4 regions of the Bradyrhizobium sp. JR4.1 genome follow, and region 1 is predicted to be linked to each of the others. Evidence: predicted binding sites of a transcription regulator. Region 1 holds the regulator's gene; each other region holds the start of a gene.
What was found. The regulator PhoB, encoded in region 1, activates phosphate uptake and scavenging genes when phosphate is short. The targets are predictions, from matches to a motif close to TGTCATNNANCTGTCAT.
Positions count from the first base shown of each region.

Region 2: phnC (phosphonate ABC transporter ATP-binding protein) is a predicted target of PhoB. The motif match lies at 1,784-1,800, and genes of this name have one in related genera.
Region 3: ugpB (sn-glycerol-3-phosphate ABC transporter substrate-binding protein UgpB) is a predicted target of PhoB. The motif match lies at 1,869-1,885, and genes of this name have one in related genera.
Region 4: pstS (phosphate ABC transporter substrate-binding protein PstS) is a predicted target of PhoB. The motif match lies at 2,145-2,161, and genes of this name have one in related genera.

Region 1 is NZ_JBEPRY010000001.1:555,603-559,151, forward strand. Features, by position in the region: gene ABIB90_RS02805 (GcrA family cell cycle regulator) at 185-697, shown strand; gene phoB (phosphate regulon transcriptional regulator PhoB) at 917-1,624, opposite strand; gene phoU (phosphate signaling complex protein PhoU) at 1,648-2,364, opposite strand; gene pstB (phosphate ABC transporter ATP-binding protein PstB) at 2,376-3,197, opposite strand; gene pstA (phosphate ABC transporter permease PstA) at 3,194-3,549, opposite strand, start outside.
Region 2 is NZ_JBEPRY010000001.1:261,310-264,858, forward strand. Features, by position in the region: gene phnD (phosphonate ABC transporter substrate-binding protein) at 1-789, opposite strand, end outside; gene phnC (phosphonate ABC transporter ATP-binding protein) at 853-1,662, opposite strand; gene ABIB90_RS01380 (LbetaH domain-containing protein) at 1,846-2,505, shown strand; gene ABIB90_RS01385 (alpha-D-ribose 1-methylphosphonate 5-triphosphate diphosphatase) at 2,502-3,549, shown strand, end outside.
Region 3 is NZ_JBEPRY010000001.1:1,014,597-1,018,145, reverse strand. Features, by position in the region: gene mltA (murein transglycosylase A) at 1-1,067, shown strand, start outside; gene ABIB90_RS04880 (Smr/MutS family protein) at 1,064-1,654, shown strand; gene ugpB (sn-glycerol-3-phosphate ABC transporter substrate-binding protein UgpB) at 1,952-3,268, shown strand; gene ugpA (sn-glycerol-3-phosphate ABC transporter permease UgpA) at 3,316-3,549, shown strand, end outside.
Region 4 is NZ_JBEPRY010000009.1:26,594-30,142, forward strand. Features, by position in the region: gene ABIB90_RS19310 (FAD-binding oxidoreductase) at 1-780, opposite strand, end outside; gene hisC (histidinol-phosphate transaminase) at 1,003-2,055, shown strand; gene pstS (phosphate ABC transporter substrate-binding protein PstS) at 2,205-3,260, shown strand; gene ABIB90_RS19325 (ABC transporter permease) at 3,488-3,549, shown strand, end outside.

The sequences.
Region 1 (3,549 bases):
TGTCAGATACGACATCTCGTGCAGTGGTTCTGATCTTTAAGTCCTTATGTACCGGCGTAAACGTTCGGGCGTTCAAGACGCGCCCGGCGAGCCTTAAGGGATTCTGGCGGCACGGGTTTTTGAAGGCTTAGGCATTCGCTGCGAGGCCCCAGGATGGCTGGCGCGCAGCGAGGGAAAGGGTGCAATGACGGTTTTGACCTGGTCCGATGATCGCGTCGAGCAGCTGAAAAAGCTCTGGGAGGCCGGACTTTCGGCCAGCCAGATCGCGGCGGAGCTCGGCAATGTGACCCGCAATGCCGTGATCGGCAAAGTGCACAGGCTCGGCCTCTCGGGCCGCGCCAAGAGCCCATCATCGGCAGCGCCCCGGCCGCGCAAGGCGCGCCCCGCGCAGCACATGATGCGGGTGAGCCGCCCGATCTCGCGCGGCAACACCGCGCTGGCGCAGGCCTTCGAGGTCGAGGCTGAGCCGGATCCGGTCACCTACGACAACGTGGTGCCGATGAGCCAGCGGCTGTCGCTGCTCGAATTGAACGAGGCGACCTGCCACTGGCCGGTCGGCGATCCCTCGAGCCCGGACTTCTTCTTCTGCGGTGGACGGGCGCTGTCCGGCCTGCCCTATTGCGCCCAGCACTCGCGTGTTGCGTACCAGCCGGCGTCGGATCGGCGCCGCGCACCGGTGAAGCCGGGTCCGCGGTAATCACGGCAAGTCGTCGCGCAAAGACAGTTCAATAATTTCAGTGTCGTCCTGGCGAAAGCCAGGACCCATACTCCGAGCACGAAGTAGTCGTGCGAAAGGGGTAACTCGGAGTCTTCGCCAAACCACTCCCTGTGGTTATGGGTCCCGGATCAGCGCTCGCTTGTCCGGGACGACATCGGAGAATGCAGGGACAGCTCGCCAACAAACAAGCCTGCAACCCTACACCTGCTCCGCCTTCGCAAACCGATCATCCAGCGCGTAGCCGGCGCCGCGGACGGTGCGGATCGGGTCTTGCTCGCGGCCGAGATTGAGCAGCTTGCGCAGGCGGCCGATATGCACGTCGACGGTACGCTCGTCGATATAGATGTCGCGGCCCCAGACGCTGTCGAGCAGTTGCTCGCGCGAGAACACCCGGCCCGGGTGCTCCAGGAAGAACTCCAGCAGGCGATATTCGGTCGGACCGAGATCGATCGGCCGGCCTGAGCGCGCCACGCGGCGCTTGTCACGGTCGAGCTCGATGTCGCCAAAAGCAAGCACGGTGGCGAGCCGCTCGGGGCTCGCGCGCCGCAGCAGGCCCTTCACGCGCGCCAGCAGCTCCGGCACCGAGAACGGCTTGACGATGTAATCGTCGGCGCCGGTCGCAAGACCCCGCACCCGCTCGCTCTCCTCGCCGCGCGCGGTGAGCATGATGATCGGGAGCTGCTTGGTCTCGGGACGGGTGCGAAGCCGCCGGCACAGTTCGATGCCCGACAGGCCCGGCAGCATCCAGTCGAGCACGATCAGATCGGGGATGTGCTCCTTGAGGCGGGTGTCGGCGTCGTCGCCGCGCATCACCGTCTCGACGTCATAGCCGTCGCCTTCGAGGTTGTAGCGGAGAAGCTCGGTCAGGGCTTCCTCGTCCTCAACCACCATAATGCGTGCGCCCATCGGGTCGTCGCTCCCTTAAGTCTTCAGGTGTTCGGTACCGTGTTGGCGAAGGTCGTCATGTCGCCCTTCGGCCGCTTGTCGGTGATCGCCTGGCCCTCGATCATGTAGAACACGGTCTCGGCGATGTTGGTGGCGTGGTCGCCGATCCGCTCGATGTTCTTGGCGCAGAACATCAGGTGAATACAGAACGAGATGTTGCGCGGATCCTCCATCATGTAGGTGAGGAGCTCGCGGAACAACGAGGTGCAGATGGCGTCGACTTCCTCGTCGCCCTTCCACACCGCCATCGCCGCCGGCAAATCATGCGCGGCATAGGCGTCCAGCACCGACTTGACCTGCTGCTGCACGAGGTCGGTCATGTGCTCGAGGCCGCGGAACAGCTTGAGCGGATGGAAGTCCGTTTCCAGCGCCGCGACGCGCTTGCCCATGTTCTTGGCGAGGTCGCCGATGCGCTCGAGATCAGTCGCGACGCGCATGGCGCCGACGATCTCGCGCAGATCGACCGCCATCGGCTGGCGGCGGGCGATGGTGAGCACCGCACGCTCCTCGATGCGCTTCTGCAGCGCGTCGAGCTCGGTGTCGATGGCAACGACGCGCTGGCCGAGCGGGACGTCGCGGCGGATCAGCGCGTCGACGGACTCGACGATCATGCGCTCGGCGATGCCGCCCATCTCGGCGACCAGGCGGGTGAGTTCCTGGAGGTCGGTGTCGAAAGCCTTTGCGGTATGTTCGGAAGCCATGTCGCGTCTCCTCAGCCGAACCGGCCGGTGATGTAATCCTGCGTGCGCCGGTCGGTCGGCGACGTGAAGATCTTGCTGGTGTCGTCGAACTCGATCAGCTCGCCGAGATACATGAAGGCGGTCTTGTCGGAGACGCGCGCCGCCTGCTGCATGTTGTGGGTGACGATCGCGATCGTGTAATCCTCGGACAGCTCCTGGATCAGCTCCTCGACCTTGGCGGTCGAGATCGGGTCGAGCGCCGAACAGGGTTCGTCGAACAGGATCACCTCGGGCCGCACCGCGACGGTGCGGGCGATGCAGAGGCGCTGCTGCTGGCCGCCGGAGAGCGACAGGCCGGAGGCGTTGAGCTTGTCCTTGACCTCGTTCCACAGCGCGCCGCCGCGCAGCGCCTTCTCGACGCGGCCGTCCATTTCGGACTTCGAGATCTTCTCATACAGGCGGATGCCGAACGCGATGTTCTCGTAGATCGTCATCGGGAACGGCGTCGGCTTCTGGAACACCATGCCGACGCGGGCGCGCAGCAAATTGAGGTCCAGCTTGCCGTCGAGGATGTTGGTCTGGTCGAGCATCAGCTGACCAGTGGCGCGCTGGCCGGGATAGAGGTCGTACATCCGGTTGAAGATGCGCAGCAGGGTCGACTTGCCGCAGCCCGACGGACCGATGAACGCCGTGACGCGATTGGCGCCCAGCGTCAGGTTGATGTTCTTCAGCGCGTGGTGCTCGCCGTAATAGAAGTTCAGGTTGCGCACGGTCACCTTCGGGGGCGCCTCCGGCAGCACCGGCGCGTGGGGCAGCCCACCGGCCGCGCTCATCGATACGGAAAGATCACTCATTTTGCGGTCCTCTCGGCGCCAAGGATGCGCGCGCCAATATTAAGGGCAAGAACGGTCAGGGTGATGAGCAGCGCCCCGCTCCAGGCCAATTGCTTCCAATAGGCATAGGGGCTCTGCACGAAGTTGTTGATGGTGACAGGCAGGTTCGCCATCGTCTTATTCAGGCCGAGGCTGAAGAACTGGTTCGACAGCGCGGTGAACAGCAGCGGCGCAGTTTCACCGGCGACGCGAGCGGTTGCGAGCAGCACGCCGGTGATGAGGCCGGAGCGCGCGGCGCGATAAGCGATCCGCTTGATCACCAGCGAACGCGGCAGGCCGAGCGCCGAGGCCGCCTCGCGCAGCGCGTTCGGCA
Region 2 (3,549 bases), 290 kb from region 1:
GAAGAACGCCTTGGCGATGGCGGCCTTGGCCTCTTCCGGCAGGTCGGAATTGTAGGCATAGGGACCGTTGATGATCGGCGCCGATTTGTGGATGATACGGAAATCGTCCTTCTTCATCGCCGAACCGTCGGCATTCTTCAGCATGCCCTTGGTCAGCATCTGCGCCAGCGTCGAATCGTCATCGCTGGTCCACTGGTTGGCGGCAACGTCGACAGTGCCCTGCGCCAGCGCCAGGATCGCGTTCTCATGGCTGCCGGTGAAGACGACCTTGCTGAAATAGGTGTCGGCATCCGCGATGCCCATCTTGTCGAGCTCGAAGCGCGGCACGTTGTTGCCGGAGGTCGAGTTCGGGTCGACCAGGCCGAGGTTCTTGCCTTTGAGCTGGTCGATGCTCTTGTAGGGGCTGCTCGTCTTGACGAAGAACACCGAGTAGTAGCCGGTCGAGCCGTCGGAATTGATGTCGTTGGCGAAGGCGTCGGTCTTGACGCCGGTCAGGCGGGCGCGGGCGAACGAGGCAGAGCCGTAGCTCGCGATGTGGATGTTGCCGGCGCGCTGGCCTTCGATCACGGCAGCGTAGTCGTTGGCGATGCGCAGCGTGACTTTCACGCCCAGTTCCTTGGAGAGATAGCTCATGAACGGCGCCCAGCGCTCGGTGACGCCCGAGGCGTTTTCCGCCGGAATGACCGCGAAGGTCAGCTCGGGATATTTGGCCTTCCAGTCTTCGGCGGACGCGGAAGTCGTGAACGCGAGCGCGGCGGCGCCGGCAAGAATCAATCTGCGAGTAATCATGATAGCCTCTTCATTGGTTGAGGTCGGTTGACGCAAAACTGGTGAGTCCTGAAGCGGCGCAGCTCAGGCGGCGGCCGCCGTTCCAAGCGCCGGAATGCCCTGTCGCACCGGTGCAGGCGTGCCGCCCATGACATCGGCGGCTTCGAGATCGTAGAGCTCGCGCGCAACGTGCTCGGTCAACTCGGCCGGCGCGCCGTCGAACACCACGCGACCCTGCGCCATGCCGATCAGCCGGTCGCAATAGCTGCGCGCCAGATCGAGCGAATGCAGGTTGCAGAGCACGGTGATGCCGAAATGCTTGTTGATGCGCAGCAGCGCATCCATCACGATCTTGGTGTTGCGCGGGTCGAGCGAGGCGATAGGCTCGTCGGCGAGAATGATGTCGGGCTGCTGCACCAGGGCGCGGGCGATCGCCACGCGCTGCTGCTGGCCGCCGGAGAGCTGATCGGCGCGCTGGGCTGCGAGCGGGGCGATATCGAACTGCTCGAGCGCGGACATCGCCAGCGCCTTGTCCTGCTCGGGCCATGTCTGCGACAGCGAGCGCCAGGCCGGCATCGTCGCGAGCCGTCCCATCAGGACGTTGGTGAGAACATCGAGCCGGCCGACCAGGTTGAACTGCTGAAAGATCATCGCCGAGCGCGCCCGCCACTGCCGCAGCTCCTTGCCGCGCAGCGCGGTGACGTCGAGTCCGTCGAACAGGATGCGTCCCTGCGAAGGCGTCGCGAGACGGTTGATGGTCCGCAGCAGGGTCGACTTGCCGGCGCCGGACCGTCCGATCACGCCGACGAAACCGCCGGGAGAGACTTGAAACGAAGCGTCGTCCACCGCGGCTTTCACGCCGAAGCGACACGTCAGACCTTCAACCACCAGCATGCAGGGCTCCAGAGTAGCTGGGACCCACCGCTAACGCCGGCGCTTGACACTTGTGTGACACGGACGTTGCGCTGCGGCGATCCTACACACCTCATCCCCTGTTCATCCCCTGTCATCGCGTCGTCATGACATTGTCATCAAGCCGCTCGAAGAGAAACGCTCGCCCTCTCGTTCGGATGCAACATGGCCGCCAAAGCTCTTTCGGTCCAGCCGACCATCGATCCCTCGGCGAAGCTGCACGACACCAGGCTTGGGGCCTACACAGAGGTCGGTGCCCGCACGATGCTGCACGAAGTGACGATGGGCGATTACTCCTATGTCGTGAACGACGCCCAGATCACCTACACCACCATCGGAAAATTCTGCTCGATCGCGGCGATGACGCGGATCAATCCGGGCAATCACCCGATGCACCGCGCCACGCAGGCGCACTTCACCTATCGTTCGAGCGCCTATTTCGAAGGCGAGAGCGACGACACCGAGTTCTTCGACTGGCGGCGCCAGCATCACGTCCATATCGGCCATGACGTCTGGATCGGCCATGGCGCGATCGTGCTGCCGGGCCGCAACGTCGGCACCGGCGCGGTGATCGCGGCCGGCGCCATCGTCACCAAGGACGTGCCGGCCTACACCATCGTTGCCGGCAATCCGGCGCGCATCGTTCGCCGGCGGTTCTCGGAAGAGGTTGCGGGGCGGCTTGCGAGGCTCGCTTGGTGGGACTGGGATCACGACAAGTTGCGTGAAGCCCTGCCCAATTTCCGCAAGCTCGGGATTGAGGATTTCCTCACGGCATACGAAGCAGGGGCACCCTCTTCTGCCAGCAAACGAAGCGCGGTCGCGTGACAGACATATTCCTCGAGGGCGGGCGGGCCCTGATCGGCTCCGAGTTCGCCGAAACGTCGCTTCTCGTGTCCGGAACGGACATCGCAGAGATCAATGCCTCGCGCAGCCGGGCGCGGCTGGCGATCAACGCGCGCGATCTGCTGGTCCTGCCGGGCATCGTCGATCTGCATGGCGATGCCTTCGAGCGACAGATGATGCCGCGCGCCGGGGTCGATTTCCCGATCGACGTCGCGCTCGCCGACAGCGACCGCCAGGCGATTGGCAACGGCATCACCACGGTGTTTCACGCCACGACCTGTTCGTGGGAGCCGGGCCTGCGCAGCGCCGACAATGCGCGCGGCCTGATGGAGGCGATCGAACGGCAGCGCCCGCAATTTGCGGCCGACACCCGCTTTCACCTGCGCCACGAGACCTACAATCTCGATGCCGAAACCGAGATCAGCCAGTGGCTCGCTGAGGGCCGCGTCGACCTGTTCGCCTTCAACGACCACATGGACGGCACGGTGGGGGACATGGCCAAGCCCCGCAAGCGCAACCGCATGGTGGAGCGTACCGGCCTGTCGAGCGAAGATTTCGACCGGCTGGTCGGGCGTGTGCTCTCCCGCGCCAGTGACGTGCCGGCTTCCGTGTCGCGGCTCGCCGCGACAGCCCGCGCCGCCGAGGTGCGAATGCTCTCACATGACGATGCGACACCGGCGATGCGCCAGGGCTTTCGCGCCATGGGCGTGGCGATCGCGGAATTTCCGATCAACGAGGAGACGGCGCGGGCGGCGGCAAGCCATGGTGACGCCATCGTCTACGGCGCGCCGAACGTCGTGCGCGGCGGCAGCCACACCGGCTGGACCAAGGCATCCGACATGATCGCCAAAGGGCTCTGCTCGGTGCTGGCCTCGGACTACTACTATCCCGCGCAGCTGCTCGCTGCGTTCCGCCTCGCCGCCGATGGCGTGCTGCCGCTGAACGAGGCCTGGAATCTGGTCTCCGCCGCGCCCGCGCGCGCGACCGGTCTTGCAGATCGCGGCGTGCTCGCGGAAGGCCGGCGCG
Region 3 (3,549 bases), 460 kb from region 1:
GCGAGCCGGATGGTTTCGTCACCGGCTATTACGAGCCGGTGCTGGAGGGATCGCGCACGCAGACCGACGTCTACAACGTCCCGGTCTATCGCCGCCCGTCGAACCTGTTCGTGCGCGGCTACAAGCAGGATTCGGTCAGCCTGCCCAACAAGGGCTCGGTCTATCGCAAGATCGGCCGCCGCAAGCTGGTCCCCTATTACGACCGCGCCGAGATCGAGGACGGCAAGATCGCCGGCCGCGGACTCGAGATTGCCTGGCTGAAGGACCCGACCGATCTGCTGTTCGCCCAAATCCAGGGCTCGGCGCGGATCAAGTTCGACGATGGCGGCACGGTCCGGCTCAACTACGACGCCTATAACGGCTATCCCTATACAGCGGTCGGTCGCATCCTGATCGAGCGCGGCATCATTCCGAAGGAAGAGATGTCGATGCAGAAGATCAGGGAGTGGATGGCGCAGACACCAGACGGTGCCAAGGAGCTGCGGCGCCAGAACCGCTCCTACATCTTCTTCCGCGAGGTCAATCTGTCCGACAAGGAGGAGGCCGTCGGCGCGCAGGGCATTCCGCTGACGGCCGGCCGCTCGATCGCAGTCGACAAATCGCTCCACGTCTACGGCACGCCGTTTTTCATCGAAGGCGAGTTGCCGATCGATTCCGAACGCGCGAAGACGCCGTTCCATCGGTTGATGATCGCGCAGGACACCGGCTCGGCCATCATCGGTCCGGCGCGCGCCGATCTCTATTTCGGCGCGGGCCAGGAGGCCGGCCGCGTCTCCGGGCGTCTGCGCCATGCCATGCATTTCGTGATGCTGGTGCCGAAGGGTCTCGATCCGACGGCGCGTGCCGCGCGGCTGCCGGTGCCGGACCCGCGGCCGTCGGAGAAGATCGCGAAGCTGTTTCCGCAAACAGAGCCCGCGAAGGACAAGCCGGCGGCAGCCGAGGCGCAAAGCAGGAGCGAGACGGTCGCTGTCGCCGGTCCAGTCCCGCTGCCGGTGCCGCGTCCCGTGATCGAGCCGGTTCAGGAGCCGCGGCGGCCGGTGAAAAATCGTTCCCATCGGCAGCAATGAAGCGATCGTCCCGTCCGCCCGTGCTGGAGCCTCGTCCCTCGCCGCGCCGTCGCGCGCTGAGCGAAGAAGAGCGCGCGCTGTGGGATACGGTCGCAAAGCAGGTCAAGCCGCTGAGGAAGCCTCGTGCGGTGAAGGCGCAAGCTGCGCCGCGCACCGAGCCTTCCCCCGCAGCGCCCCCCACGCGGCCTGCGCCATCACCACGTCCGATTGCCGCTGCCCCGGCACTGCGTGCAGCGAAGCCGGCGGTGCCGCCGCTCGCGCCGCTCGGCAAGCGCGAGCGCACAAAGTTGTCGCGCGGGCGCAGCGAGATCGAGGCGCGGCTCGATCTGCACGGCATGACCCAGATGCGCGCGCATCGCGCACTGACCGGATTTCTGCACCGCGCTCATCATGACGGCCTGACCTTCGTGCTCGTCATCACCGGCAAGGGCCGAAGCGGCGGCGAAAGCGGCGTGCTGCGCCGCCAGGTGCCGGAATGGCTGAGCCTGCCGGAATTCCGGGCTTTTGTGGTCGGCTTTGAGGAAGCCGGTATCGGCCATGGCGGCGAGGGCGCGCTTTACGTGCGGATCAGGCGGGCGAGATTCTAACCGCGGGCTCGCTGCGACCTCTCCCGCGTGCCTTGCGGGTGAGGTTTCGGAGCCCGCGGGACGATCGTCTGCTTCACTATTCTGCTGAAGACGTAGCGACCAACCCATCACTCCCGAATGCTGCACCGCGAACGGAGGACGCCGCTCGCGGCATTCGCCTATTTGACGGCTTCCCTTTTGCCGCGCTTGCCGCTTTCGTTTCGGCCGCTTACACAGTCATGTGAACGTCATATGGCGCTGCTAGCGCAAGCGATCATTTTTGACGGCCCAAGAGAACGGCCAAGGGAGGTTTACTTGATGGCTCTTAGACACTTTGGAGCGGCTGCCGCTATTGCGCTCACGGTTGGACTATCGGCCTCGCCGGCCTTGGCCGCGACCGAAATCCAGTGGTGGCACGCGATGACCGGCGCCAACAATGACGTCATCGTCAAGCTCGCCACCGACTTCAACGCGTCGCAGAGCGACTACAAGGTGATCCCGACCTACAAGGGCAACTACCCCGATACGATGAACGCCGGCATCGCGGCGTTCCGCGCCGGCAACGCGCCGCACATCATGCAGGTGTTCGAAGTCGGCACCGCGACCATGATGGCTGCGACCGGCGCCGTGAAGCCCGTCTACAAGCTTATGGCGGACGCCGGCGAAAAGTTCGATCCCAAGATCTACCTGCCCGCCATCACCGGCTACTATTCGACGTCGAAGGGCGAGATGCTCTCATTCCCCTTCAACTCGTCCTCGACTGTGATGTGGGTGAACCTCGACGAGCTGAAGAAGGCGAACGTGGAGATTCCGAAGACCTGGCCCGAAACGTTCGAGGCCGCCAAGAAGCTGAAGGCTGCGGGTCACGACACCTGCGGCTTCTCCGGCTCCTGGGTCACATGGGTCAATCTCGAGCAGCTCTCGGCCTGGCACAACGTGCCGCTCGCCAGCAAGGCCAACGGCCTCGACGGCTTTGACACCGTGCTCGAGTTCAACGGACCGCTTCAGGTCAAGCATCTCGAAACCCTTGTCGAGCTGCAGAAGACCAAGACCTATGACTACGCCGGCCGCACCAACACCGGCGAAGGCCGCTTCACCTCCGGCGAATGCCCGATCTACCTGACCTCGTCGGCGTTCTTCGGCAACGTCAAGGCGCAGGCCAAGTTCAACTTCACCGCCGTGCCGATGCCGTATTATCCCGACGTCAAGGGCGCGCCGCAGAACTCGATCATCGGCGGCGCTTCGCTCTGGGTGATGGGCGGCAAGTCGGCCGAGGAATACAAGGGCGTCGCGAAGTTCCTGACCTTCCTCTCGGACACCGATCGCCAGGTCTATATCCACAAGGCCTCGGGCTATCTGCCGATCACCAAGGCGGCCTATGCCAAGGCGAAGGAAGAGGGCTTCTACAAGGATCAGCCCTATCTCGAGACCCCGCTGCTCGAGCTGACCAACAAGGAGCCGACCGAGAACTCGCGCGGCCTGCGCCTCGGCAACATGGTGCAGCTGCGTGACGTCTGGTCGGAAGAGATCGAGCAGGCGCTGGCCGGCAAGAAGACCGCCAAGCAGGCGCTGGATTCCGCCGTCGAGCGCGGCAACACGATGCTGCGGCAGTTCGAAAAAACCGCCGTCAAGTGAGGCAATGAGCGGCAGGCCGCGACCCGGCCTGCCGCTCTGCTGGCATCATGCAAAAGCAAGCCATTTTCCAGTCAAGGCTGTTACCGTACGCGCTGGTTGCGCCGCAGCTCGCGATCGTCCTGATTTTCTTCTATTGGCCGGCCCTGCAGGCGGTGATCCAGTCCTTCCTGCTCCAGGACGCCTTCGGTCTGTCGACCACCTTTGTCTGGTTCGAGAATTACATCGAGCTGTTCAAGGACGCGGCCTATTTCGAGGCGATCGTCCGAACGTTCTTCTTCTCG
Region 4 (3,549 bases), on a different contig from region 1:
AGCGGCATGCGCCTGCGACAGAAGGTCGATGGCAGCCTTGGGATCGCGGATTGCAAGCCATGCCGTGCATACGTCTTTCGGCGCCGGCCAGAGTTTCAGCACCGCCTTGGTGATGATGCCGAGCGTCCCTTCGGCGCCCATGAACAGATGCTTGAGGTCATAGCCGGTGTTGTCCTTCTTGAGCGCACGCAGGCCGTCCCAGACATCGCCGTTAGCCAGCACGACCTCCAGACCCAACACCAGATTTCGCGCATTGCCATAACGCAGCACCTGCACGCCGCCGGCATTGGTGGACAGATTACCTCCGATCATGCACGAGCCCTGAGCACCGAGGCTGAGCGGAAAGAGGCGGTCGTGGCGCGCGGCTGTGTCCTGAAGCGTCTCGAGGATGCAGCCTGCCTCCACAGTCATGGCATAGCCGACGGGATCGATATTCAACACCTGGTTCATGCGACCGAGCGACAGCACGATGCCGCGGTGCATGGGCCACGGCGTGGCACCGCCCATCAGGCCGGTGTTGCCACCTTGCGGAACGATGGCAATGCCGTTGTCGTAGCAGAGCTTGACGACAGCGGAGACTTCCGCGGTGCTGGCCGGACGCACGATCGCCGCGGCCTGCCCCGCCAGCGTGCCGCGCCAGTCGGTCACGAAGGGCAGCTTGTCCTGTTCGTCCAGGATCAGGCCTTTGTCGCCGACGATGGCCCGCAAGCGGTCGAGAACGGCTGAGGTCACTGGCGCGGTCGGAATCGAGGGAGCGGTGGGAAGGGCTGCACCCGGCATGTGTTCCTCTCTTTTCGGCCGTTCCGCGCCCTGGGGCGCGCCAGCCTTCGTTCTTGTTTTCATTCTGGGCGGTGGTGCGATGACCCTAGCATAGGGGGCGCGCTTGGGAACGTCTCCGGCAGTAAGCCTCGTGCAGATTTGCCTGGAATTGCTGAATGCAGGCGCACTTCCGCGGAGCTCCCGTATACCCTACTGTGCCCGATCACATTCGGATTGGAGATCATGAGCCGTTTCTGGAGTCCGGTCGTCCACACGCTTTCGCCCTACGTCCCCGGCGAGCAGCCCAAGCAGGACGGCATCGTTAAGCTCAATACCAACGAGAATCCCTACCCGCCCTCGCCGCGCGTGCTGGCGGCGATCGCAGCGGCCGTGGAGCGGCTGCGCCTTTATCCCGATCCGCGCGCAACGCGCCTGCGTGAGGCGATCGCGGCCCATTGCGATGTGGCGCCCGAGCAAGTGTTCGTCGGCAACGGCTCCGACGAGGTTCTGGCCCACACCTTCCAGGCGCTTCTGAAGCACGAACCACCGCTTCTATTCCCCGACGTCACCTACAGCTTCTACCCTGTTTATTGCGGCCTCTATGGAATAACGCATGAGGAGGTGCCGCTCGATGCTGCGATGAGGATCGATATCTCCGACTACAGGCGGCCATCGAGCGCCATCCTGCTTTGCAATCCGAACGCTCCTACCGGCATTGCCCTTCAGCGCGACGCAATCGCATCGCTGTTGGCCGAACAGCCGGACCGGCTGGTGGTGGTTGACGAGGCTTATGTCGATTTCGGCGCGGAGAGCGCCGTGCCGCTGGTTGCGCGCCACGACAATCTGCTGGTCATCCAGACCTTCTCGAAGTCGCGCTCGCTCGCTGGCCTGCGGGTTGGTTTTGCCATCGGCCAACGACCGCTGATCGAAGCGCTGGAACGCGTGAAGGACAGCTTCAACTCCTATCCCGTCGATTGCCTCGCGATCGCCGGCGCCGCCGCCGCCATCGAGGACGACGGCTGGTTCCGAGACACCCGTGCCCGTATCATCGCGAGCCGCGAAACCTTGGCCCGCGACCTCAGACAACTCGGCTTCGAGGTGTTGCCGTCGCTCGCCAACTTCGTCTTCGCGCGCCATCGAAGCCGGAGCGGAGCAGATCTCGCGGCAGCGCTTCGCCAGCGTGGCGTTCTGGTCCGGCATTTCGGCAAGCCACGCATCGAGAACTTCCTGCGCATCACGGTCGGAACGGAGGCAGAGTGTGCCCGGCTTGTTGAAGTGCTGCGCGACTTGATCTGATCCGACGCACGCATCGCGGTAGGTGCGCCAAAGGCTCTCGTGCCGACCCTCGTCGTGTGCTGCTCGTGACGCGCCTCACACAAGCAATCGCGACAGTTTTGTGACATAGACCACATCTGCTTCCTGCCCGAGCTGTTAGCGTCGCGCACATGAAGAAACACATCGCACTCCCCATGATCCTCGCCGCTCTGCTCGTCGCTACGCAAAGCCTGGCAGCTGAGACCAAAGGGGCCGGCTCAACTTTCGTTTCGCCCGTGATGGCGAAATGGATCGATGCGTATAAAACGAAGACCGGCAACACCGTCAGCTATCAGGCGGTCGGCTCGAGCATCGGCGTCGGCCTGATCAAGAAAGAGGCCGTCGATTTCAGCGCCAGCGATATGCCGCTCGATCCCAAAGAGCTCGACAAGCTCGGCATGATGCAATTCCCGATCGTGATCGGGGGCGTGGTGCCAGTGGTCAATATCGACGGAGTCAAGCCCGGCCAGATCCGCTTCACCGGCCAGATGCTCGCCGATATCTATCTCGGCAGGCTCAAATCCTGGAACGACCCGGCCATTCGCGCGGTCAACCCCGACATCAGGCTGCCGAACACGCCGATCACGGTGGTCCATCGCATCGACGGATCCGGGACGACATTCAACTGGTCGAACTACCTTTCCAAGGTCAGCCCGCAGTGGAAGACGAGCGTCGGAGAAGGGACCTCCGTCGAGTGGCCGCTTGGCCTCGGCGGCAAGGGCAATGATGGCGTAGCCTCGCTCGTCAGCCTCGTTTCCGGCGCGATCGGCTATCTCGAATACAGTTACGCATTGCAGCGGCTCGACCGGATCTCCTTTGGCCGAGTGCAGAACAGCGCCGGCAATTTCGTCGTTCCCGACGCCACATCGTTCCAGGCTGCGGCCGCGAGCGCGGACTGGAAGGCGGAGAAGGATTTTCATCTCGTGCTCACCAATGCGCCCGGCGAAGACGCCTACCCGATCACGGCCACAACTTTCGTGCTGATGCCGAAGGCGCCCAAATCCGTCGACAGGTCGGCGGCCGCCATCGATTTCGTCCGCTGGTCGCTGAAGAACGGAAAACAGCAGGCCGAGACGCTCAACTACGTTCCGCTGCCGCACGCTTTGGTCGAGCAGATCGAGCATTATTGGCAGCAGAGCATTGGGGCAGCCCCCACGCTCTCGGCATCGGCCAACGTCAAGCGGTGATATCAAAGGGAAGCTGCTGCCAAACGGCCCGCGACTTTGATATCCGGTCGAATTCGGTTTCCAAACCGGTCCGCGCGAGTATTCTGTGACTGGCCTGCTGCCTGGAAGCTTTTCCTGCGGCGGGCCGGGCCACTGGATACTTGCAGGGAATCAGACGTGACGCAGCTCCGCAGTCCTGGAATTGACGGACCCCAGCCATGGCGGCGGGCGCCGAAGCTCAGGCACGGATGAACGAATTCGCGCGATCCATCGGCGCCGCCTTCACGCTGATCGGCGGAGCCGACGCAGA